DNA from 2 places in the Streptomyces sp. NPDC056734 genome. Region 2 is predicted to be linked to the other one. Evidence: riboswitches for the same ligand, from Rfam matches in the RefSeq annotation. Region 2 holds a riboswitch; the other holds the start of a gene.

Region 1 (10,775 bases), on a different contig from region 2:
GACCTGACCCCTCTCGCCGGTGGTGACCGGCCTACGCCTGCCGCTGTGTGCGGATTTGGTTCACTTGCGGCCGGTACGGACCCGGATGGGGCCCGCGCTCCGGCGGTTCACACGACTTGTCGACATTGCCCGCGCCGAACCTGTCCGCGCGCTGTAGCCCGGTACCTGGGTCGGGAGTCTTCAACGTCTTCGCGATCACCCGCCAGGTCTGCCGGGGAAAGTATGCGCAACCGTGATACTGCGCCTGGCAATCCGTTATCCGATCACCCGGCCACGGCATGCGGATTCTCACCCTCGGCCCCCGGCGGTTGTCAACCCGCGTAGCGTGACCGGGCGTCGGGGCGCCCCAAGGGTGCGTGACGGGGGTGAATCAGGACATTCGCCGGGATTGAGGTGGTGTGGAGTGACGGGGTTCAGGCCACCGCGAGCGTCAGTACGCCCCCGGCGCGGGGTACCCGTAGCCCACCCCGGGCGCCTGGGCCGGCGCGTGGGCCTCACGGTCGTAGAACGGGCGGGCGTTGGCCCGCATCCACATCGCGACCGGGCAGTACTCGTCCGACATGGCCACCGTCGACACCGGCAGCCCGTCCGGGCAGGCGCCGATCGACTGCTGCATCATCGCGCGCACCGCGTCGACGGCGGTCGGCGAGGTCTCGTACACCTCAAGACCGATGGCGAGATACGGCGCTCCGAGCGCCGGCTGCACCCAGGCGCGGCGCAGTGAGCGCAGCGCGGGGGTGCGGTGGGCGTTCTGCGCCAGCAGCGCGTAGAACTGGGGGACCTCGACGGCCGGCTCGGCCAGCCGCAGCGGTCCGGCGGGCTGGCGGTCCAGGCCGGTGGCGATCCGGCGCAGATCCAGCCACGGGATGCCGACGCCCCCGCCGGGTGCGTGCGGGTTGAGCCACAGGCCGTAGTGGTCGGGGTAGAGGGTGCGGGCCACATCGAGGGCGCCGACCACTTCGTACGAACGGTTCCAGCCGCTCGCCGACAGCTCCTGGGCGGAGGTCACACAGGGGGCGTACGCGTGGCCCTCCACCTCCATGTTCCCGTACTGGGCGTCGGGGGAGCCGGCCTGGCCGTGCCAGAGCAGCATCCAGATCTGGCCCGCGGCCGGGGTCGCCAGGGCGTGCAGCAGCGCCTCGTAACTGTCGTAGCGGCCCGGCGTCACCTGCCGCAGGGCGTGCTCGACCTGGCCGGTTGCGGCGGTGCCGCTCGCGCTCACTGTCTTCCCCGCCCCTTCGTGGCCTGCTTGCAACGCCCTTTTTTCGACCGCGACACTAGCTTACGTGGGCCTGCCGGATCGGGGGTCGATGCGGCTGCGCGGGCGCGGGTTCCGGCGGCCCCGGTTCAGTGGCCCTGTGTGTAGAACGGGCGGACGGTTTCGCGCATCCACTCGCCCACCGGGTCCTGGGTCACGTCCAACAGGACCAGATTGACCGGCCACTTGGGCGCCGCGCCGGTCACCGCGCGCTCCAGGGCGGCCAGCGGCAGCGCCCTGAGGTCGCCGTCGCGCTGGGTGAGTTCGACGCCGATGAACAGCACCGGGTCGGCGGTCTCGATGGCGGCGAGGCAGCGGCGGGCCGTCAGGACGACACCGAGGGCGGCGAATTCGGCGGACGCGGCGGCCAGGAAGTCCACCGGGTCGTCCTGCCAGTCGGGTTCGAACAGCCGCACCCGGCCGCCGTTCGCCGGGCCGTCCAGCGCACTGCGCCCCGCCCGGCACAGCTCCGCGACGGCGGGCGGCGGCAGCGGGATGCCCACCACTCCCCCGGGGTTGATCACGATCCCGGCCTGCGGCGGCAGCCCGCGCGCGAACTCCACGGCGGGCGCGATGGTGTACGCCATGTGGTGCCCGACGACCTGGCGGAACTGTTCCTCGGAGCTGAACACCGGGACGTACGCCTGGCCGTCGATCTCCGTGGTGGGCAGGTCGAGGGGCCCGCTGCGCGGACCGCCGCCGTTGGGCAGCGGCACCCACAGGAAGCTGCGGCCGAGCACCTCGACGATCCGCCCTCCGGCCGACGGCACCCCGAGAGCGGCGGAGAGCACCTCCTCCAGCTCATTGCCGGGCCAGCCACCATGCGGATGGGGGTGCGCCTGTGCCGGAAAGTCCGCGGGAAGATCCGCCGGGAAGTCCATCTGCCTACCGCCTGCCGAGTACCACATACCACTGCGATCTGTGCGTGGAAAGGCTAACGGTTGCGGGGCCGGGGCGGGGCCGGACCGGGGGGATCCTCGCCGGGGCGCGACGGGGGGCGGGGGCCTGGACGGGCGCGAACGGGGGGCGGGCGCGGGGCCGGGGCACGACCGGGGGCGGGGGGCTGGCCGAGGCACGGCGGAAGGCGAGGTCGGAGCCGGGGCACACTCAGAGGCGCCCGCCCGGGACCGGTACACGCCCCAGAGCGAGGTCCGGGCCAGGGCACGGCGGAGGCAAGGTCCGGGGCCGGGGCGCGGCAGAGAGCGAAGTCCGGGACCGGGACACGACCGAGGGCGAGGTATGGGCCGGGACACGGCCCAGGGTGAGGTCCGGGGCCCAGGCCCGTGGCAGGCGGTACTTGACGTCGGGCGTCTGTCGTCCTGGCCGAGTCGGACGGTGCGGGCCGCCGGAGCCGCAGGGCCAGGGCCCGGAGCGGAACCCCCCGGAGCGGAACCCCCCGTACCGGACCGCCGTGGACCCGGGCCGCCGTGGCCCTGGGCCGCCATGGACCCGGGATCGCCGTGGACCCGAGGCCGTCGTGACCCGGGGCCGCCGTGACCCGGGGCCGCCGTGGACCCGGGGCCGCCGTGGACCCGAGGCCGCCGTGGACCCGAGGCCGCGGCGGCAGCGCCTGCCGCGGCGCCTTCCGGCCCGGAGGGGAACGCGCGGCAGCTGCCGCCGGATGTGCTCGTCCCCGGCCCCGGTGGGCGGCACTTGACGCCGCCGGAGCTGCCGGGTCCTGGGACGGGGGCAGGGCCGGGCCCCGCCACCCCGGACGCCCTACCCCGTGAACCCGATCCGGCGCAGGGTGTTCGCCGCGTCGCGGTCCAGGAGGACCGCTGAGCCGCAGGCGTGGGGGAGGTGGCCCTTCTGGATGCGGCGCAGGAGGCGGGAGGCGACGCCGCGGTGGCGGCGGAAGGCGTAGCGGGAGACGCCGCGGCCGCGTTCGCGCTGGCCCTGGAGGGCCTGCTCCGGGGTGACGTCGAGCAGCAGGATGTGCAGGCTGCCGCCGCGGCGGCGGGCCTCGCGGGCCAGCCAGGCGCGCACCCACGCCTGGGTCCCGCAGTCGTGCACGACGACGCCCTCGCCGCTGCGCAGGGCGCGGCGCAGTCCGGCGTAGTGGGCGAGGCGGACGAGGGGGCGGTAGGCGGTGTAGGGCAGGAAGCGCGGGGTGCGCTGGTCCCAGCGGTCGCGGGTGTCCTGGGAGTCGATGCGGAGCGTTTTCACCGTGCGCCGCATCAGGGTGGACTTGCCGCTGCCGGGCAGGCCGGTGACCACGACCAGGTCGCGGGGGCCGAAGAGCAAAGCGTGAGGGCTGTGGCCGGCCCGGTCGCGCAGGTCGCGCAGGACGGGGGACGGCAGCGGCCCGCACGCCTCCCGGGCCGGGGCCGTCGGCTGCTCGGGCAGCGCGGCGCCCGTGGTGGTCGCGTACGCCGTGGTCCTGTTCACCGTGATCGTCCTCCCCTGGGGCGGTTCACGAGATTCCCTCCCCGTCGAGTGTAAAGAGAAGGTAATTCGCGGTGTTTCGTCTTTCCGTGCGCATCGTGCAACAGCCCTGCCACAGAGAGCCGTCGCCGTGCGCCGCCGATCTCCGTGCCCACTCTGCGTGCCCACTGGGCATGGCCCGTCAAACCTCCCCCTGCCGTCGCACCCGGATGCGTGCAATGATGACGGCGCCAACTGCATACCGGCCGCTTGAATCCGCGCGGGAGAGTCCCCGGTGTCACCGGGGCGCCGAAGGAGCAAGTCCCTCCCTTGAATCTCTCAGGCCCCGTACCGCGCGGGCGAGGCACATCTGAAAAGCGAGCCGCCGTGGTGGCTCCACCCAAGGTGCAAACCGTGATCGCCGACGCGCTCGTCGACGGTCATGGCGAACCTCTCAGGTTCCGATGACAGATGGGGAGGAATGAGGAAGAACCAGAAGAACCTTCCTCACCCCACCCTGTATTCCCCCTTGCCTTGGGAGACCGACCGATGAGCAGTGCCGCGCTCCGGCATACCGCACTCGACGCCCTCCATCGCTCGCTCGGCGCGACGATGACCGACTTCGCGGGCTGGGACATGCCCCTGCGCTACGGCTCCGAACGTGACGAGCATCTCGCCGTGCGCACCCGGGCCGGGCTGTTCGACCTCTCCCACATGGGCGAGATCACCGTCACCGGCCCGCAGGCCGCCGCGCTGCTGAACTTCGCGCTGGTCGGCAACCTCGCCGCCGTCGGGGCCGGCCGGGCCCGCTACACCATGATCTGCCGCGCCGACGGCGGCATCCTGGACGACCTGATCGTCTACCGGCTGGCGGAGGCCGAGTATCTGGTCGTCGCCAACGCCTCCAACGCCCAGGTCGTCCTGGACGCCCTCACCGAGCGGGCCGCCGGTTTCGACGCCGAGGTCCGTGACGACCGGGACGCCTACGCGCTGCTCGCCGTCCAGGGCCCCGAGTCCCCCGGCATCCTCAAGTCGCTCACCGACGCCGATCTCGACGGCCTGAAGTACTACGCCGGGCTGCCCGGCACGGTCGCCGGGGTCCCGGCGCTGATCGCCCGTACCGGCTACACCGGCGAGGACGGGTTCGAGCTGTTCGTGAAGCCCGGGCACGCGGTCGCCGTATGGCAGGCGCTGACCGAGGCCGGCGCCCCGGCGGGCCTGGTGCCGTGCGGGCTGTCCTGCCGGGACACCCTGCGCCTGGAGGCGGGCATGCCGCTGTACGGGCATGAGCTGAGCGCCGCGCTCACCCCCTTCGACGCCGGGCTCGGCCGGGTCGTGAAGTTCGACAAGGACGGCGATTTCGTCGGGCGCGAGGCGCTCGCCGCGGCGGCGGAGAAGGCCGCGGCCGACCCGCCGCGCGTCCTGGTCGGGCTGATCGCCGAGGGCCGCCGGGTGCCGCGCGCCGGCTACGCGGTGGTCGCGGACGGCGAGACGGTCGGCGAGGTCACCTCCGGCGCCCCCTCCCCCACCCTGGGCAGGCCGATCGCCATGGCCTACGTCGACGCCGCGCACGCCGCGCCCGGCACGGCGGGGGTCGGCGTGGACATCCGCGGCAGCCACGAGCCGTACGAGGTCGTGGCGCTGCCGTTCCACAAGTGCCGGAAGTAGCGGCGCCACGCCGGTCGCGGTGGTCCCCAGTGATCTCCGTGACCGGCGTGACCGGCGTGTTCCCACTGGTCACCGGCGGTGTCAGCCGTCCCCCCTTCATCAGCGCTCCCTCGCGTACAGGAGAATTCAGGACATGAGCAACCCCAAGGAACTGCGTTACAGCAAGGAACACGAGTGGCTGTCGGCCGCCGACGAGAACGGCGTGGCCACGGTCGGCATCACCGAGTTCGCGGCCAACGCGCTCGGCGATGTCGTCTACGCCCAGCTCCCCGAGGCCGGTACCGCGGTCACCGCCGGGGACACCTGTGGCGAGCTGGAGTCCACCAAGTCGGTCTCCGACCTGTACTCGCCGGTGACCGGTGAGGTCGTCGAGTTCAACCAGGACGTGGTGGACGATCCGGCGCTGGTGAACTCGGCCCCCTTCGAGGGCGGCTGGCTGTTCAAGGTCAAGGTCACGGACGAGCCCGCCGAACTGCTCTCCGCCGACGAGTACACCGCCTTTTCCGCCGGCTGAGGAGTCGTACACCCGATGTCCGCACTGAACACCCCCCTGCATCAGCTCGACCCCGAGGTCGCCGCCGCCGTCGACGCCGAGCTGCGCCGCCAGCAGTCCACGCTGGAGATGATCGCCTCGGAGAACTTCGCCCCGGTCGCGGTCATGGAGGCCCAGGGCTCGGTCCTGACCAACAAGTACGCCGAGGGCTACCCGGGCCGCCGCTACTACGGCGGCTGCGAGTACGTCGATGTCACCGAGCAGCTCGCCATCGACCGGGTCAAGGAGCTGTTCGGCGCCGAGTACGCCAATGTGCAGCCGCACTCCGGCGCCTCCGCCAACCAGGCCGCGCTGTTCGCCATCGCCCAGCCCGGGGACACCATCCTCGGCCTGGACCTGGCGCACGGCGGCCACCTCACCCACGGCATGCGGCTGAACTTCTCCGGCAAGCAGTTCGACGTCGTCGCCTACCACGTGGACGACGCCGGACTGGTCGACATGGCCGAGGTCGAGCGGCTCGCCAAGGAACACCGCCCGAAGGTGATCATCGCGGGCTGGTCGGCGTACCCGCGCGAGCTGGACTTCGCCGAGTTCCGCCGGATCGCCGACGAGAGCGGGGCGTACCTCTGGGTCGACATGGCGCACTTCGCGGGGCTGGTCGCGGCGGGGCTGCACGCCAACCCGGTGCCGTACGCCGATGTCGTCACCTCCACCACGCACAAGACGCTGGGCGGTCCGCGCGGCGGGATCATCCTGGCCCGTTCCAAGGAGTTCGCGAAGAAGCTGAACTCCGCGGTCTTCCCCGGCTTCCAGGGCGGCCCGCTGGAGCATGTGATCGCGGCCAAGGCCGTCTCGTTCAAGGTGGCGGCGGGCGAGGAGTTCAAGGAGCGCCAGCGGCGTACGGTGGACGGCGCGCGCATCCTCGCCGAGCGGCTGCTCGCGGACGACGCCCGCGCGGCCGGGGTGGCCGTGGCGTCCGGCGGCACGGACGTGCATCTGGTCCTGGTCGATCTGCGCGCGTCCGAGCTGGACGGGCAGCAGGCCGAGGACCGGCTCCACGAGGTCGGCATCACGGTCAACCGCAACGCCGTACCGAACGACCCGCGTCCGCCGATGGTGACCTCGGGCCTGCGCATCGGCACCCCGGCCCTGGCCACCCGCGGCTTCACGGCCGAGGACTTCACCGAGGTCGCGGACGTGATCGCGCGGGCGCTCACGGCACCGTCCCCCTTCCCGGAGGACACCGCTCAGGCGCTCCGGGCCCGGGTCACCGCCCTGGCCGACAAGCACCCGCTGTATCCCACTCTCGACCAGTAGTTCCCCGGTGGGGGCATCCGACGATGTGTGCCCCCACCCCCTCAGGAGGAGTTCCCGTGGCCATCTCGGTGTTCGACCTGTTCTCGATCGGCATCGGCCCGTCCAGCTCCCACACGGTCGGCCCGCTGCGCGCCGCGCGCATGTTCGCGCGCCGCCTGCGCAACGAGGACGTGCTGCCCGCCGTCGCCCGCGTGCGCTGCGAGCTGTACGGCTCCCTCGGCGCGACCGGCCACGGCCACGGCACCCCCAAGGCGGTGCTGCTCGGCCTGGCGGGCGACTCGCCCCGCACGGTGGACGTGGAGACGGCCGACGAACGGGTGGAGTCCGTCAAGGCCGGCGGACGGCTGAAACTGCTCGGCGAGCACGAGATCGCCTTCGACCTCGCCGCCGATCTCAAGCTGCACCGCCGCAAGGCCCTCCCGTACCACGCCAACGGCATGACGCTGTGGGCGTACGACGCGAGTGGTACCGAGCTGCTGACGAAGACGTACTACTCGGTCGGCGGCGGCTTCGTGGTCGACGAGGACGCGGTCGGCGCCGACCGCATCAAGCTCGACGACACGGTCCTGAAGTATCCCTTCCGCACGGGCGACGAGCTGCTGCGCCTGACGAGGGAGACCGGCCTGTCGATCTCCGCCCTCATGCTGGAGAACGAGCGCGCCTGGCGCACCGAGGACGAGATCCGCGCGGGCCTCCTCGACATCTGGCGGGTGATGCGGGCGTGCGTGGCGCGCGGCATGTCCCGCGAGGGCATCCTGCCGGGTGGCCTGAAGGTGCGCCGCCGGGCCGCGACCACCGCCCGCAAGCTGCGCTCCGAGGGCGACGCCAAGGCGCTGGCCATGGAGTGGCTCACGCTGTACGCGATGGCGGTGAACGAGGAGAACGCGGCCGGCGGCCGGGTGGTGACCGCCCCCACGAACGGCGCCGCCGGCATCATCCCGGCGGTCCTGCACTACTACCTGGACTTCGTGCCGGGCGCCGACGAGGACGGCGTGGTCCGCTTCCTGCTCGCCGCGGGCGCGATCGGCATGCTGTTCAAGGAGAACGCGTCGATCTCCGGCGCCGAGGTCGGCTGCCAGGGCGAGGTGGGCTCCGCGTGCTCGATGGCGGCCGGCGCGCTCGCCGAGGTGCTGGGCGGTTCCCCGGAGCAGGTGGAGAACGCCGCCGAGATCGGCATGGAACACAATCTGGGCCTGACCTGCGACCCGGTCGGCGGCCTGGTCCAGATCCCGTGCATCGAGCGCAACGGCATGGCCGCGGTGAAGGCGGTCACGGCGGCCCGGATGGCGATGCGCGGCGACGGCAGCCACAAGGTGTCCCTGGACAAGGTCATCAAGACGATGAAGGACACGGGCGCCGACATGTCGGTGAAGTACAAGGAGACGGCGCGCGGGGGGCTCGCGGTCAACATCATCGAGTGCTGACGAGCGCCCGGGTCAGCGCCGCCGATCCCGGGCAAGGGCCCTGTGACAACGTCAACTCCCCTTCTCTCCCCCCACGAACCATCAGGGAGTCCCCCGTGCTCAATGGCATCGACGTCAGTTCCTACCAGTCGTCGACCTATGACACCGCCGGTCTGTCCTTCGTCTTCGTCAAGGCGACGGAGGGCCGCACCTACGTCAACCCCAAACTCACCGACCAGACCAAACACGGCCGTGACGCGGGCCTGGTCGTCGGCTTCTACCACTTCCTGTGGCCCGGCAACCTCACCGCCCAGGCCGAGCACTTCGTCGCCAAGGCCCCCGACCAGCCCGGCGACATCCTCGCCGTCGACTGGGAGAACACGGGCGACGGCACCCACGCCTCGAACACCGAGAAGGACACCTTCATCAAGAAGGTGAAGGCACTGCGCCCGAACAACAGGGTCATTCTTTACTGCAACCGCAATTTCTGGCTGACCATCGATACCACCTCCTACGCGGGCGACGGCCTGTGGATCGCCGACTATGTGACGGCGGGCGAGCCCCGTATCGAGGCCAAGTGGCGCTTCCACCAGTACACCGACACCCCGCTCGACAAGAACGTCGGCGATTTCTCCTCCAGGACCGCCCTCAAGGACTGGGCCGCCGTCTGACCGGCCTCACCCCACCCGCCGCCCCACCCCCGCCAGCAGCCAGCGCATCAGGTACGCGTGGATGCTGGTGCCGATGACCAGGCTGCGGTAGAGCCCGCCCCGGGTGCCGGGGAAGGTCGCCCGGGTCTCGGCGCGCAGTCGGGAGCGGTGCGGGGTGAGGGGGGTGAGGTGGAAGGTCAGGGTGTAGGAGGAGAAGCGGTGGGTGCCCGCCAGGGCCAGCGTGGTGGGCGGGTCGGCCGTCAGCACGCGGAAGCCCGGAAGGGTGGCGCCCTCGGCCGGCGGGCGGGGGCCGGTGGCGGTCGCCGGGTCGCAGCCGATCAGGCGGGCGTAGCGGGTCGCGAAGCCGCTGCCGTAGGCGTCCTGCACCGCTTCGGTCAGCGCCCGCCACACCGCGTCCGGGGGTGCCGCGATGATCGTCGCGTGCTCGTCCACGAAGGAGTACCGGCTGGTGGTCATGGCCCGATCCTCCCCCCAGGGGCGGCGCGGACGGTAGCGAGAAAAGGGGGGAGGGCGTCCGTGCGGACGCCCTCCCCCCATCCTTGTCACTTGTTCAGGTGCGCCCAGAACTCGTCGAACGACAGGAGCTTGTCCGCGTTGAGGTCGCGGCTCGCGATGATCGCCTCGGCGACCGCCTCGGTGACATTCCAGTCGCCCCCCTGCGCCAGAGCGGTCTTCAGCTCGGCCGCGGTGATCTGGCCGTCACCGTTCGTGTCGATCCGCTCGAACTCCTTGCGCGCTTCCTCGATGTCAGCCACCGATCCGCCCCTTCGTCGTACCTCTGCCGTATGTGCAAAGGTCAGATTATCGGTCGGCCCGGTGCCGCACGGCGGCGACCACCCAGCCGAACTCCGCCCGATGCGCGGCGGCGGGCCCACCACCCTTCACCCGGGCCAGCAACTCCCGGTAGCGGGCCAACCGGTCGTCGGTCATCGCCTCCAGGCGTTCCAGTACGGCGGTCCAGTCGATGTCCCCGCCCAAAGAGCCGCCCGAGTCGTCCGCGTCATCAGCGCCGCCCGCGTCCTGCACGCCCAGCAGTTCTCGCAAGATCTTCTCCGCCTCCGGTGACTCGGGGGCGACGCCCCGCGCGCGGGCCTGCGCGCCGAGCTGGACCAGGCGCCGGGCGAACCACATCGACGCCCCGGCAGGGGCCTCCCGTTCCTCCCGCCCGGCCGCGTTGAACTCCGCCGCCTGTCGCATCCGCGTCCGGAACTCCGGGTCCTGGAGCAGTTCCGCCAGCTCCACCCACGCGTCCACCTGGTCCGGCGTCGGCTCGTCCGGCAGGTCCACGGCCATGGTGCGCATCCGCTCCCGGATCACCGGGTCGGCGGTGTCCAGGCCGTGGAACATCTCCTCCACGAACTCTTCAAGAATCCGCGCCCGTTCGGCGGCCGACAGCCGCGCCAATTTGTTCATCAAGGTCATCTCCTCCGCGCTCGCTCCGCGCCTCGCCACGGTCGACAGCACCGCACGGGTCACCTTCAGCGCCCTGATCCGCGCGTCCAGCGCCACCACATGCGCCGCCGCCACATCCGCGACCGTGGCCTCGCCGTCCAGCACCCGGCGTACGTCCTGAAGGCCGAGGCCCAGTTCGCGCAGGGTGC
Region 2 (10,775 bases):
CGGCCGGGGCGGGTTCATCGTCCCGGAGTTCAGCAGTGTCTTCGACGGTACGGCGGCGTTCGTACGGCTGATCGGGCTGGTGGCGCGGACGCAGCTCACGCTGAGCCAGATCGATGCGCGGATTCCGCGTGCGCACGTCCTGAAGCGGGATCTGGCGACCCCGTGGGCGGTCAAGGGCCTGGTGATGCGGCGGGTCGTCGAGGCGGCCGGAGATCGCTTCGTGGACACCACGGACGGGGTGCGGGTGGTGGAGACCGACGGGCGCTGGGTGATGGTGCTGCCCGACCCGGCCGAGGCCGTCACCCATCTGTGGGCGGAAGGGCCGGACGATGCCTCCGCTCAGGCCCTGCTCGACGAGTGGGCGGCCGTGGTGGACAGCGCCGGGCGGTAGAAGAGCGGCACGCGCGCGTGCCGGACAGGTGCCCCTAGGGGGCCCGCCCGGCACGCGCGTAGGGCCATTCGGAGGTAGTGGCCGCGACGTGCGACGATGTGCGGCATGCCGCAGCAGCCCCGCATTCGGAGCACTCCCGCGCGCGTGCGTGCGTCACGCCCGGACGCGTCCATGTCGCTGCTCACCAATGTGATGGACCACAGCCTCGACGACGGATACGCCCAGGCCGCGGAGCGTAGGAAGGCCGCCGGTGAGGGAGGCTCGCCGAGGACGTTGCGCGCGAAGCTGGGGCTCGCCGCGGGGCTCGTACTGGCGGCCCTGGTGGTGACCGTGGGGGCGGCGCAGGCGCGGGTCTCCGCTCCGGTGGTGGCCAAGGAGCGCGAGGAACTGATCGATCGCATCGACCAGGAGACCACGGCGGCGGACGATCTGGAGAGCGCTGTCGAGGGGCTGCGTGACGATGTGGCGGCGCGGCAGCGGGCGGCGCTCCAGCAGAGCGGGGACGGCGACGGGACCGATCTGGTGGGCGTCCTGGCCGGAGCCGTCGAGGTGCATGGTCCCGGTGTGAAGCTGGTTGTGAACGACGCGAAGGAGGCTTCCGCCGAGGGGGGTTCGGATCCGCGCGGGACGTCGGCTTTCTCCGACACGGGCCGGGTGCGTGACCATGACATGCAGCGCGTGGTCAACGGGTTCTGGGAGTCGGGCGCCGAGGCCATCTCCATCAACGGGCAGCGGCTGACGGCGCTGTCGGCGATCAGGGCCGCGGGTGACGCGATACTGGTCGACAACCGGCCGTTGGTGCCCCCGTACACGGTGCTCGCGGTGGGGGACGGGGACCGGATGAGCACCCAGTTCCAGAACAGTGCGGACGGGCTCTATCTGCATGCCCTCCAGGAGAACTTCGGGATCCGGACGGCGATTTCCGTTCATGAGGACCTCCGGCTGCCGGGCGCGCCCAGCGTGCTGGTGCGCACCGCGCGGCCCGGTACCGAGACCGCAGAGCCGAGAACCGAGACTGAGAAAGGCACATCGTGATCGCCGTACTGGGCCTCGTCGTGGGAGTCGTGGCCGGACTGCTGGTCCGGCCCGAGGTTCCGGCGGTCGTCGAGCCCTACCTGCCGATCGCCGTGGTGGCGGCACTGGATGCCGTCTTCGGGGGACTGCGGGCCATGCTCGACGGCATCTTCGACGACAAGGTCTTCGTGGTGTCGTTCCTGTCGAACGTGGTCGTCGCCGCGCTGATCGTGTTCCTGGGCGACAAACTGGGCGTGGGCGCCCAGCTGTCGACCGGGGTCGTGGTCGTGCTCGGTATCCGGATCTTCTCCAACGCCGCGGCGATCCGCCGGCATGTCTTCCGGGCGTGAGGCGATGAGCAACCAGCACGGGGCGCACGGAAGTCCGCTGCGCAAGGAGCTGCCCCAGGAGATCCCGGCGCAGCCAGGTTCCGTCGAGGAGCCCGAGCGGCGGGGGGAGCCGTCGCTGACCGGCCGGCAGCGGCTGGCGCAGGGGCTGTGGCCGCCGCGGGTGACGCGCGCGCAACTCATCGTCGCGCTGTTGCTGTTCGGGCTCGGGTTCGGGCTCGCCGTCCAGGTCGCTTCGTACAGTGACGGTGACAGTGCTCTGCGTGGTGCCCGGCAGGAGGATCTTGTGCGCATCCTCGATGAACTGGACGACCGGACTGAGCGTCTTGAGGACGAGAAGCAGGGGCTTGAGAAGCAGCGGGAGGAGCTGGAGAACAGCTCGGACCAGGCGGAGGAAGCCCTCAGGCAGACGGTCGAGAAGGAACGGCAACTGGGCATCCTGGCGGGCACGGTGGCCGCCCAGGGGCCCGGAATCACGATGACCATCGAGGACGCGAAGGGGACGGTCGAGGCGAACATGCTGCTCGACGCGATCCAGGAGCTGCGCGCCGCCGGCGCGGAGGCGGTCCAGGTGAACGGCGTGCGCGTGGTCGCGGACACCTATCTGACGGATTCCGGGAACGGAGTCGGCGTCGACGGGAACAAGATCAACGCGCCCTATCGTTTCCAGGTCATCGGCAAGCCGCAGGATCTGGAGCCGGCGCTCAACATCCCAGGAGGCGTGGTGCAGACGCTTGAGAAGGAGCAGGCCACGGTGACCGTCGAGCGGGCGGACAAGATCGTCGTGGACGCCTTGCGAGCCGCGGAGCAGCCTGACTACGCTCGGTCGTCCTCCCAGTGAACCGGGGGTGCATGGGGGGCGTCGGAGCAGGGCATGAGGTTGCGGGGGGTCGGCGCACCGAACATGTGGTGCGTGGTGGAAACTGTCCGGTGGCTACGGACGTTGTGAGGGTGTCCGGGTCAGCCGGAGTATGCAGTCAGGGTTCGTCCTGCCCCACGGGCGGGTCTGTTTCGGTCAAGGGGAATCGCCCGTGAAGTTGTTTGCGAAGTTGTTCGGCAAGAGCTCGCGAGAGGGCAGCGGCAACGCGACGGCCCGCCATCGCGCACAGCCCGACGCGGAAGGGCAGCGCCCGCTGTTCCGGGACCAGGTGGGTGGTCCGGGCGCGCCGTCGGTTGACCCTGCCCAGGCCGGAGGCATAGGTTTCGGGCAACCGTCAACCTCAAGTACGGGTGGAGGGTTTTCGCCCGATCCGTACGCGTCCCATTCCCCGGCGGGGCAGCCGCGGCAGGAGGATCCGTCGATGTCGGCCCTGGTGTGTTCGAGGTGCGGCAACCGCAATGCGGAGAACAGCCGCTTCTGTTCCAACTGCGGCGCGCCCCTGCGCCCCGGCGTGGTCCCCGAGCGGGCGTCCGAGACGACGTCCACGATCTCGATCAGCGGCCTTGAGGCGTACGACTCCGAGGTCACCGGGCAGACCCAGATCCCGGCCCTGTCGCCCGAGGCGCAGGCCGCGGTCGACGCGCTGCCGCTGGGCTCGGCCCTGCTGGTGGTGCGCCGCGGGCCGAACTCCGGGAGCCGCTTCCTGCTGGACAGCGACCTCACCACGGCCGGGCGCCATCCGCAGAGCGACATCTTCCTGGACGACGTGACCGTCTCGCGCCGCCATGTCGAGTTCCGGCGCGCTCCGGACGGGTCCTTCACGGTCGCCGATGTCGGCAGCCTGAACGGCACATATGTCAACCGCGAGCGGATCGACCAGGTCGCCCTGCACAACGGCGACGAGGTGCAGATCGGCAAGTACCGGCTCGTCTTCTACGCGAGCCGGCAGGTCATCTGACCTCACCGGACACGGTCCGGGAATCCCAGGGAAGGTCCATGCTCCATACACCGAGCGGCGGTGCCGGTCACGGCGCCGCCGCCACGGACAGCGGGCTGATGAGCATCGGCACGGTGCTGAACGTGCTGCGGGAGGATTTCCCCGAGGTCACCATCTCCAAGATCCGGTTCCTGGAGTCGGAAGGGCTGATCGAGCCGCAGCGGACCCCGTCGGGGTACCGCAAGTTCAGCGCCGGTGATGTCGAGCGCCTCGGTCATGTGCTGCGGATGCAGCGGGACCACTATCTGCCGCTGAAGGTGATCCGCGAGCACCTGGAGGCGATGGAGCGCGGCGAGGACGTACAGCTGCCGGCGCTGGGCCGGGCGCGGGGCGGTGAGGGCGCCTCCGAGCCGTCCGACGCGCCCACGGCGGCCCGGATCGGCCGCGCCGAGCTGCTGGCCGCCGCCGGCATCGGCGACGAGGAACTCGCGGAATGGGAGTCGTACGGGCTGATCGCCCCGGTCGCGGAGGGCGTGTACGACGCGGAGGCGGCCACCGTGGCCTCGCTGGTGGTGGAACTCGGGCGGTCCGGGATCGAGCCTCGGCATCTGCGGGTGATGAAGGCCGCCGCCGACCGGGAGGCCGGGCTGGTGGACCAGGTGGTGGCGCCGCTGCGGCGGCACCGCAATCCGCAGACCAGGGCCCATGCCGAGGCCCGTACGAAGGAGCTGGCGGGGCTCGCCGTGAAGCTGCACGCGGCGCTGGTGCAGTCCGCGCTCGGGGTGCGGCTGCCCTGAGGGGCGGACGTGCCGCCGCGGCACGACCGGATCCGGACCTGTGGACGTCCCGACTACCCAAATATCCCGGGCACGGCCTAGGGTTGCTGTGTGAACGAGCTCGATGTCGTAGGTGTCCGGGTCGAAATGCCCTCCAACCAACCGATCGTGCTCCTGCGTGAAGTGGGAGGCGACCGTTACCTCCCCATCTGGATCGGGCCGGGGGAGGCGACGGCGATCGCCTTCGCCCAGCAGGGCATGGCGCCCGCCCGGCCGCTGACCCACGACCTGTTCAAGGACGTGCTGGAGGCCGTCGGCCAGGAACTCACCGAGGTGCGCATCACGGATCTGCGTGAGGGCGTCTTCTACGCCGAGCTGGTCTTCGCCAGCGGCGTCGAGGTGAGCGCCCGTCCGTCCGACGCCATAGCGCTGGCCCTGCGCACCGGAACGCCGATCTACGGCAGTGACGGAGTGCTCGACGACGCGGGCATCGCGATCCCCGACGAGCAGGAGGACGAGGTGGAGAAGTTCCGCGAGTTCCTCGACCAGATCTCGCCCGAGGACTTCGGCACCAGCAGCCAGTGAGACATGGACGGCCCGGCGGACACACGGTGTGCGCCGGGCCTTACTGTTTCGGGGACTCGTACCGCTTCGGCCCGGCAAATGCCAGGGGCGTGTGAGAGCGTCCTGCGGCTCACCGTCGGCGCATTCGGCTAGCCTTTCCCCGCGGTGGGACACGGGAAACCACTCCTGGGGTGATTATCACTCGGCGTGCCGAGTGTGGCGATCGTTGACGCACCCTCGGTGACTGCCTACCGTCGAGAAGGCAGGTCAAGGACGGAGGTCGGCGTGAGAAGCAGCGGCGACGGTACGGCTGGGGGTGCCCCCGGGCGCAGTCTCGGGGAGAGCGGTCCGTACCCGCTTCACGGCAGCACGACCGGTCAGGCTGCGCAGCGACCGACGGCCGTGCCCACCAGCGGAGGGGCGACGTCGATGACGTCCGAGCAGATCGGCTACCGCGGTCCGACGGCCTGCGCCGCCGCCGGCATCACCTACCGGCAACTGGACTACTGGGCCCGCACCGGGCTCGTCGAGCCCAGCGTACGGCCCGCGCACGGGTCGGGGACGCAGCGGCTGTACAGCTTCCGGGACGTCGTCGTCCTGAAGATCGTCAAGCGCTTCCTGGACACCGGGGTGTCGCTCCAGAACATCCGGACCACGGTCCAGCATCTGCGCGAGCGCGGTTTTCGCGACCTGGAGCGGATGACGCTGATGAGCGACGGCGCCACGGTCTACGAGTGCACCTCGCCGGACGAGGTGCACGCGCTGCTCCAGGGCGGGCAGGGGATCTTCGGGATCGCCGTGGGCGTGGTGTGGCGGGATGTGGAGGGCGCGCTCTCGCAGCTGCACGGGGAGCGCATCGACACCGGTGAGACGCTGGTCGGCCACAACCCGGCGGACGAGCTGGCGCGGCGGCGCAACCGGGCCGTCTGAGCGGCTCCGCGCCCGGCGTTCCGGGCCCGGACGCGGCCTCCACGGCGGCCCGTGTCTCGTCGCGGCGGGGCGTTGTCAGTGGTGTGGTGCAGCATCGTAGGTGTGAGGAGAACACCCACGGTCCTGCATCTCGACATGGATGCCTTCTTCGCCTCGGTGGAGCAGGCGTCCAAGCCGAGCCTGCGCGGGAAAGCGGTGATCGTGGGAGGGCTGGGGCCGCGCGGGGTGGTGGCGACCTGCTCCTACGAGGCCCGGGTGTTCGGGGTGCACTCGGCGATGCCGATGGCGCAGGCGCGGCGGCTGGCGCCGAACGCCGCGTATCTGGTGCCCAGGTTCGGGTTCTACCGGTCGGTCAGCGAGCAGGTGATGGCGTTGCTGGGGGCGCTGTCGCCGCTGGTGGAGCCGCTGAGCCTGGACGAGGCGTTCGTGGACCTGGAGGCCGGGGAGACGGCCTGGGACAGTGAATCGGCGCGGCTGGCGGGGATCAAGCTGCGCGCGGACATACGGGCCGCCACGGGGCTGACCGGGTCGGTGGGGCTCGCCGCGTCCAAGATGCTGGCGAAGATCGCCTCCGAGCAGGCCAAGCCCGACGGGCTGGTGCTGATCGAGCCGGGGACCGAGCGGGCGCTGCTCGCGCCCCTGCCGGTGCGGACACTGCCCGGGGTGGGGCCGGCGACCGGTGATCATCTGCGCCGGGCCGGGATCACCACGGTCGAGGAGCTGGCCGAGGCGGGCGAGGACGAACTCGTCCGGCTGCTGGGCAAGGCACATGGGCACGCTCTCTACGCCATGGCGCTGGCCCGCGACGACCGGCCCGTGGTCGCCGAGCGGGAGACCAAGTCGGTGTCGGTGGAGGACACCTACGACGTGGACATCCATGACCGGGTGCGGGTCGGGCTGGAGGTGCAGCGGCTGGCCGACCGGTGTGTGCGGCGGCTCAGAGGGGCCGGGCTGTCGGGGCGGACGATCGTGCTGAAGGTGCGGCGGTACGACTTCTCGACGCTCACCCGGTCCGAGACGCTGCGGGGTCCCACCGACGATCCGGCGGTGGTGCGGGAGGCCGCCGCGCGGCTGCTGGAGTCCGTGGACACGACGGGTGGGGTGCGGCTGCTGGGGGTCGGGGTCAGCGGGCTCGCCGATTTCACGCAGGAGGACCTGTTCGCGCAGGCCGCGGGGGTGCTGGCGGACGAGCATCCGGAGGAGCACCCCCAGGAGGGGGAGCGTGCGGAAGCGGAGGAGCACGCCGAGCGGCGGTGGCCCGCGGGGCACGGGTGGGTGCAGGGGAGCGGGCTCGGGCGGGTGACCGTGCGGTTCGAGACACCGCAGTCGGAGCGGGCGGGGCGGGTGCGGACGTTTCGGACCGAGGATCCGGAGCTGGAGCCGGCGGATCCGTTGCCGTTGGTGGTGGGGGATTTGGGGGTGAGGGGGGTGGGGTGAGGGAGGTTGGGTGCTGGTGCTGGTGCTGGTGCTGGTGGTGTGAAGGGGCGTGTCTGTGTGGTGGGGCGAGGGTGATGGGGGGAGGGTGTAGAGCGTCGGTGGGTGCTTGAGCTGGGCCGGGCGGCGTGGGCCTGGTGAGCAGGGTTGGGGGGAGGCGTGTCCGTGCGTAGGGAAGCGTTTGCGTGGGTGCGTGGGTGCGTGGGTGCGTGGGTGCGTGGGTGCGTGGGTGCGTGGGAGTGGGCCGGTCGTGGTCCGGCTCCGGTTTCGAACTGCGGGGTGGGCGGGCCCGTGGGTCAGGTGGTCTCGTCCTGGCCCGCGACCCGGCCGAAGTCTCGGTCCGGTACGGACGGTGGGGCGGCGACGTCCAGGCCGTAGTGGTGGTAGAGCTGGAGTTCCTGTTCGGGGGAGAGATGGCGGCCGACGCCGAAGTCGGGGGCGTCCTTGATCAGGGCGCGGTCGAAGGGGACGTGCAGAGTGCCTTCGATCAGTTCGCTGGGCTCCAGGGGCACGAAAGCGTCCCGGCTGAACAGGCCCGTCCTTATGGCGGCCCACTCGGGCACGCCGGTCGCGTCGTCGAGGTAGATCTCGTCGATCGTGCCGATCTTGGTGCCGTTGCGGTCGAACGCCTTGCGGCCGATCAGGTTGCGCGGATCGATGTCGGTCTGCACGGTCCCTCCACGTGGTCGCAACTCATCCGTAAGCACTACGAAAGAGCACATTGGGGAACGCGGCCACTCGAAGGTCCGTGCGGAGAGCGCGCTGGTAGGCTGACAAACGGCTGCTGACCCCGTGCGGGAGAGTCCTCCGGAGAGTCCCGGAGGCGCCGAAGGAGCAAATCCTCCCCGGAATCTCTCAGGCCCCCGTACCGCACGGACGAGGTCACTCTGGAAAGCAGGGCGGTCGCCGACGGCTGCCGCCCTCACCGACGGTGAAAGCCGGACGTCTGTCCGGTGAAGCTCTCAGGTTGTGATGACAGAGGGGGAGGCCGTCGGGGCTACCGCGCCGTGGTGCCCCTCGAAGGTCGCGTCAGACCAGGAGGCCTCCGCAATGACCGCCCATCGCACTCCGCTCTCCGAGCTTGAGCAGGGAATCCCCTTCGAACAGCGGCACATCGGCCCGGACCAGGAGGCGCGGGCCAAGATGCTCGCCCAGGTCGGTTACGGCTCGCTGGACGAGCTGACCGCCGCCGCCGTCCCGGACGTGATCAAGAACGCCGACGCGCTGGACCTGCCGGGCGCGCGCACGGAGGCCGAGGTGCTGGCCGAGCTGCGCTCCCTGGCCGACCGGAATCAGGTGCTCGACCCGATGATCGGGCTCGGGTACTACGGGACGTTCACGCCGCCCGTCGTGCTGCGCAATGTGATGGAGAACCCGGCCTGGTACACGGCGTACACGCCCTATCAGCCGGAGATCTCGCAGGGGCGGCTGGAAGCGCTGCTGAACTTCCAGACCATGGTCGCCGACCTCACCGGGCTGCCGACCTCCGGGGCCTCGCTGCTGGACGAGGGCACGGCCGCCGCCGAGGCGATGGCACTGTCCCGGCGCATGGGGAAGAACAAGAAGGGCCTCTTCCTGATCGACGCGGACGCGTTGCCGCAGACCATCGCCGTGATCGAGACGCGGGCCGAGCCGACCGGCGTCGAGGTCGTCGTCGCCGACCTGAGCGAGGGCATTCCGGCCGAGGTGGCCGGGCGGGAGATCAACGGCGTACTGATCCAGTACCCGGGCGCCTCCGGGGCCGTACGGGACATCAAGGCGGTCGTCGATCAGGCGCACGGGCTGGGCGCGGTGGTCACCGTGGCCGCCGATCTGCTGGCGCTGACGCTGCTGAAGTCGCCCGGTGAGCTGGGAGCGGACATCGCGATCGGCACGACCCAGCGGTTCGGGGTGCCGATGGCCTTCGGCGGGCCGCACGCCGGATACATGGCGGTGCACGAGAAGTACGCGCGCAGCCTGCCGGGCCGGCTCGTGGGTGTCTCGGTGGACGTGGACGGGAACCAGGCGTACCGGCTCGCGCTCCAGACGCGGGAGCAGCACATCCGGCGCGAGAAGGCGACCAGCAACATCTGCACCGCGCAGGTGCTGCTCGCCGTGATGGCCGGGATGTACGCCGTGTACCACGGGCCCGAGGGGCTGCGCACCATCGCGTGGCGTACGCACCGGTACGCGGCCGTTCTGGCGGCCGGGCTCCGCAGCGGCGGGGCCGAGGTCGTGCACGGAACCTACTTCGACACGGTCACCGTGCGGGCCGAGGGCCGGGCGGCGGGGATCGTGGCCGCCGCGCGGGAGAACGGGGTCAACCTGCGGCTCGTCGACGCCGACCAGGTGTCCATCGCCTGCGACGAGACGACCACGCGGACCCAGCTGCGTGCCGTATGGCGCGCGTTCGGGGTCGAGGGGGACATCGAGGCGCTGGACGCCGTGTCCGGGGACGTCCTGTTGGACGGGGCGCTGCGCAGTGACGAGTTCCTGACCCACCCCGTCTTCCACCGGCATCGCTCGGAGACGGCGATGCTGCGCTATCTGCGCAGGCTGGCCGATCGTGACTACGCGCTGGACCGCGGCATGATCCCGCTGGGTTCCTGCACGATGAAGCTCAACGCGACGACCGAGATGGAGCCGGTGACCTGGCCGGAGTTCGGACAGCTGCACCCGTTCGCGCCCGCCGAGCAGGCGCAGGGGTATCTGACGCTCATCCGGGAGCTGGAGGAACGTCTCGCCGAGGTCACCGGGTACGACAAGGTGTCGTTGCAGCCCAACGCCGGGTCGCAGGGCGAGCTGGCCGGGCTGCTCGCGGTGCGCGGGTACCACCGGGCCAACGGGGACGAGCAGCGGACCGTGTGTCTGATCCCGTCGTCCGCGCACGGGACCAACGCCGCCAGTGCCGTGATGGCGGGCATGAAGGTGGTCGTCGTGAAGACCGCCGGGGACGGCGAGATCGACGTCGAGGACCTGCGCGCGAAGATCGAGCAGCACCGGGACGAACTGGCCGTGCTGATGATCACGTACCCGTCGACCCATGGCGTGTTCGAGGAGCATGTCGCCGACATCTGCGCCCAGGTGCACGAGGCCGGTGGGCAGGTGTATGTCGACGGGGCCAATCTCAACGCGCTGGTGGGGCTGGCCAAGCCGGGGCACTTCGGCGGCGACGTCTCGCACCTGAATCTGCACAAGACCTTCTGTATCCCGCACGGCGGCGGTGGTCCCGGCGTCGGTCCGGTGGCGGTGCGCTCGCACCTGGCGCCGTATCTGCCGAACCACCCGTTGCAGCCGGCCGCCGGTCCGGAGACGGGCGTGGGGCCGGTCTCGGCGGCTCCGTGGGGTTCGGCGGGGATCCTGCCGATCTCCTGGGCGTACGTGCGGCTGATGGGCGGCGAGGGGCTCAAGCGGGCCACGCAGGTGGCCGTGCTGTCCGCCAACTACATCGCCAAGCGGCTGGAGCCGCACTATCCCGTGCTCTACACCGGGCCCGGCGGGCTGGTCGCGCACGAGTGCATCA

What was found. A riboswitch is a leader RNA that binds a small molecule or an ion and turns the genes downstream of it on or off. The one in region 2 is predicted to bind glycine.
Region 1: it holds a riboswitch for glycine, as region 2 does, so the genes downstream of both, gcvT (glycine cleavage system aminomethyltransferase GcvT) here and gcvP (aminomethyl-transferring glycine dehydrogenase) in region 2, are expected to answer to the same signal.

The regions. Positions count from the first base shown of each region.
Region 1 covers NZ_JBHTZD010000009.1:292,374-303,148, forward strand. The annotation lists gene ACFRFC_RS16525 (enhanced serine sensitivity protein SseB C-terminal domain-containing protein) at 431-1,222, opposite strand; gene ACFRFC_RS16530 (enhanced serine sensitivity protein SseB) at 1,348-2,139, opposite strand; gene ACFRFC_RS16535 (AAA family ATPase) at 2,978-3,646, opposite strand; glycine riboswitch at 3,894-3,986, shown strand; gene gcvT (glycine cleavage system aminomethyltransferase GcvT) at 4,172-5,290, shown strand; gene gcvH (glycine cleavage system protein GcvH) at 5,424-5,804, shown strand; gene glyA (serine hydroxymethyltransferase) at 5,820-7,100, shown strand; gene ACFRFC_RS16555 (L-serine ammonia-lyase) at 7,157-8,524, shown strand; gene ACFRFC_RS16560 (glycoside hydrolase family 25 protein) at 8,620-9,174, shown strand; gene ACFRFC_RS16565 (hypothetical protein) at 9,181-9,630, opposite strand; gene ACFRFC_RS16570 (EF-hand domain-containing protein) at 9,717-9,929, opposite strand; gene ACFRFC_RS16575 (MerR family transcriptional regulator) at 9,976-10,775, opposite strand, start outside.
Region 2 covers NZ_JBHTZD010000023.1:2,991-13,765, forward strand. The annotation lists gene ACFRFC_RS29915 (sugar phosphate nucleotidyltransferase) at 1-391, shown strand, start outside; gene ACFRFC_RS29920 (DUF881 domain-containing protein) at 488-1,426, shown strand; gene ACFRFC_RS29925 (small basic family protein) at 1,423-1,755, shown strand; gene ACFRFC_RS29930 (DUF881 domain-containing protein) at 1,760-2,593, shown strand; gene ACFRFC_RS29935 (FHA domain-containing protein) at 2,724-3,590, shown strand; gene ACFRFC_RS29940 (MerR family transcriptional regulator) at 3,629-4,366, shown strand; gene ACFRFC_RS29945 (bifunctional nuclease family protein) at 4,457-4,930, shown strand; gene ACFRFC_RS29950 (MerR family transcriptional regulator) at 5,195-5,839, shown strand; gene ACFRFC_RS29955 (DNA polymerase IV) at 5,942-7,276, shown strand; gene ACFRFC_RS29960 (PRC-barrel domain-containing protein) at 7,570-7,944, opposite strand; glycine riboswitch at 8,059-8,154, shown strand; gene gcvP (aminomethyl-transferring glycine dehydrogenase) at 8,324-10,775, shown strand, end outside.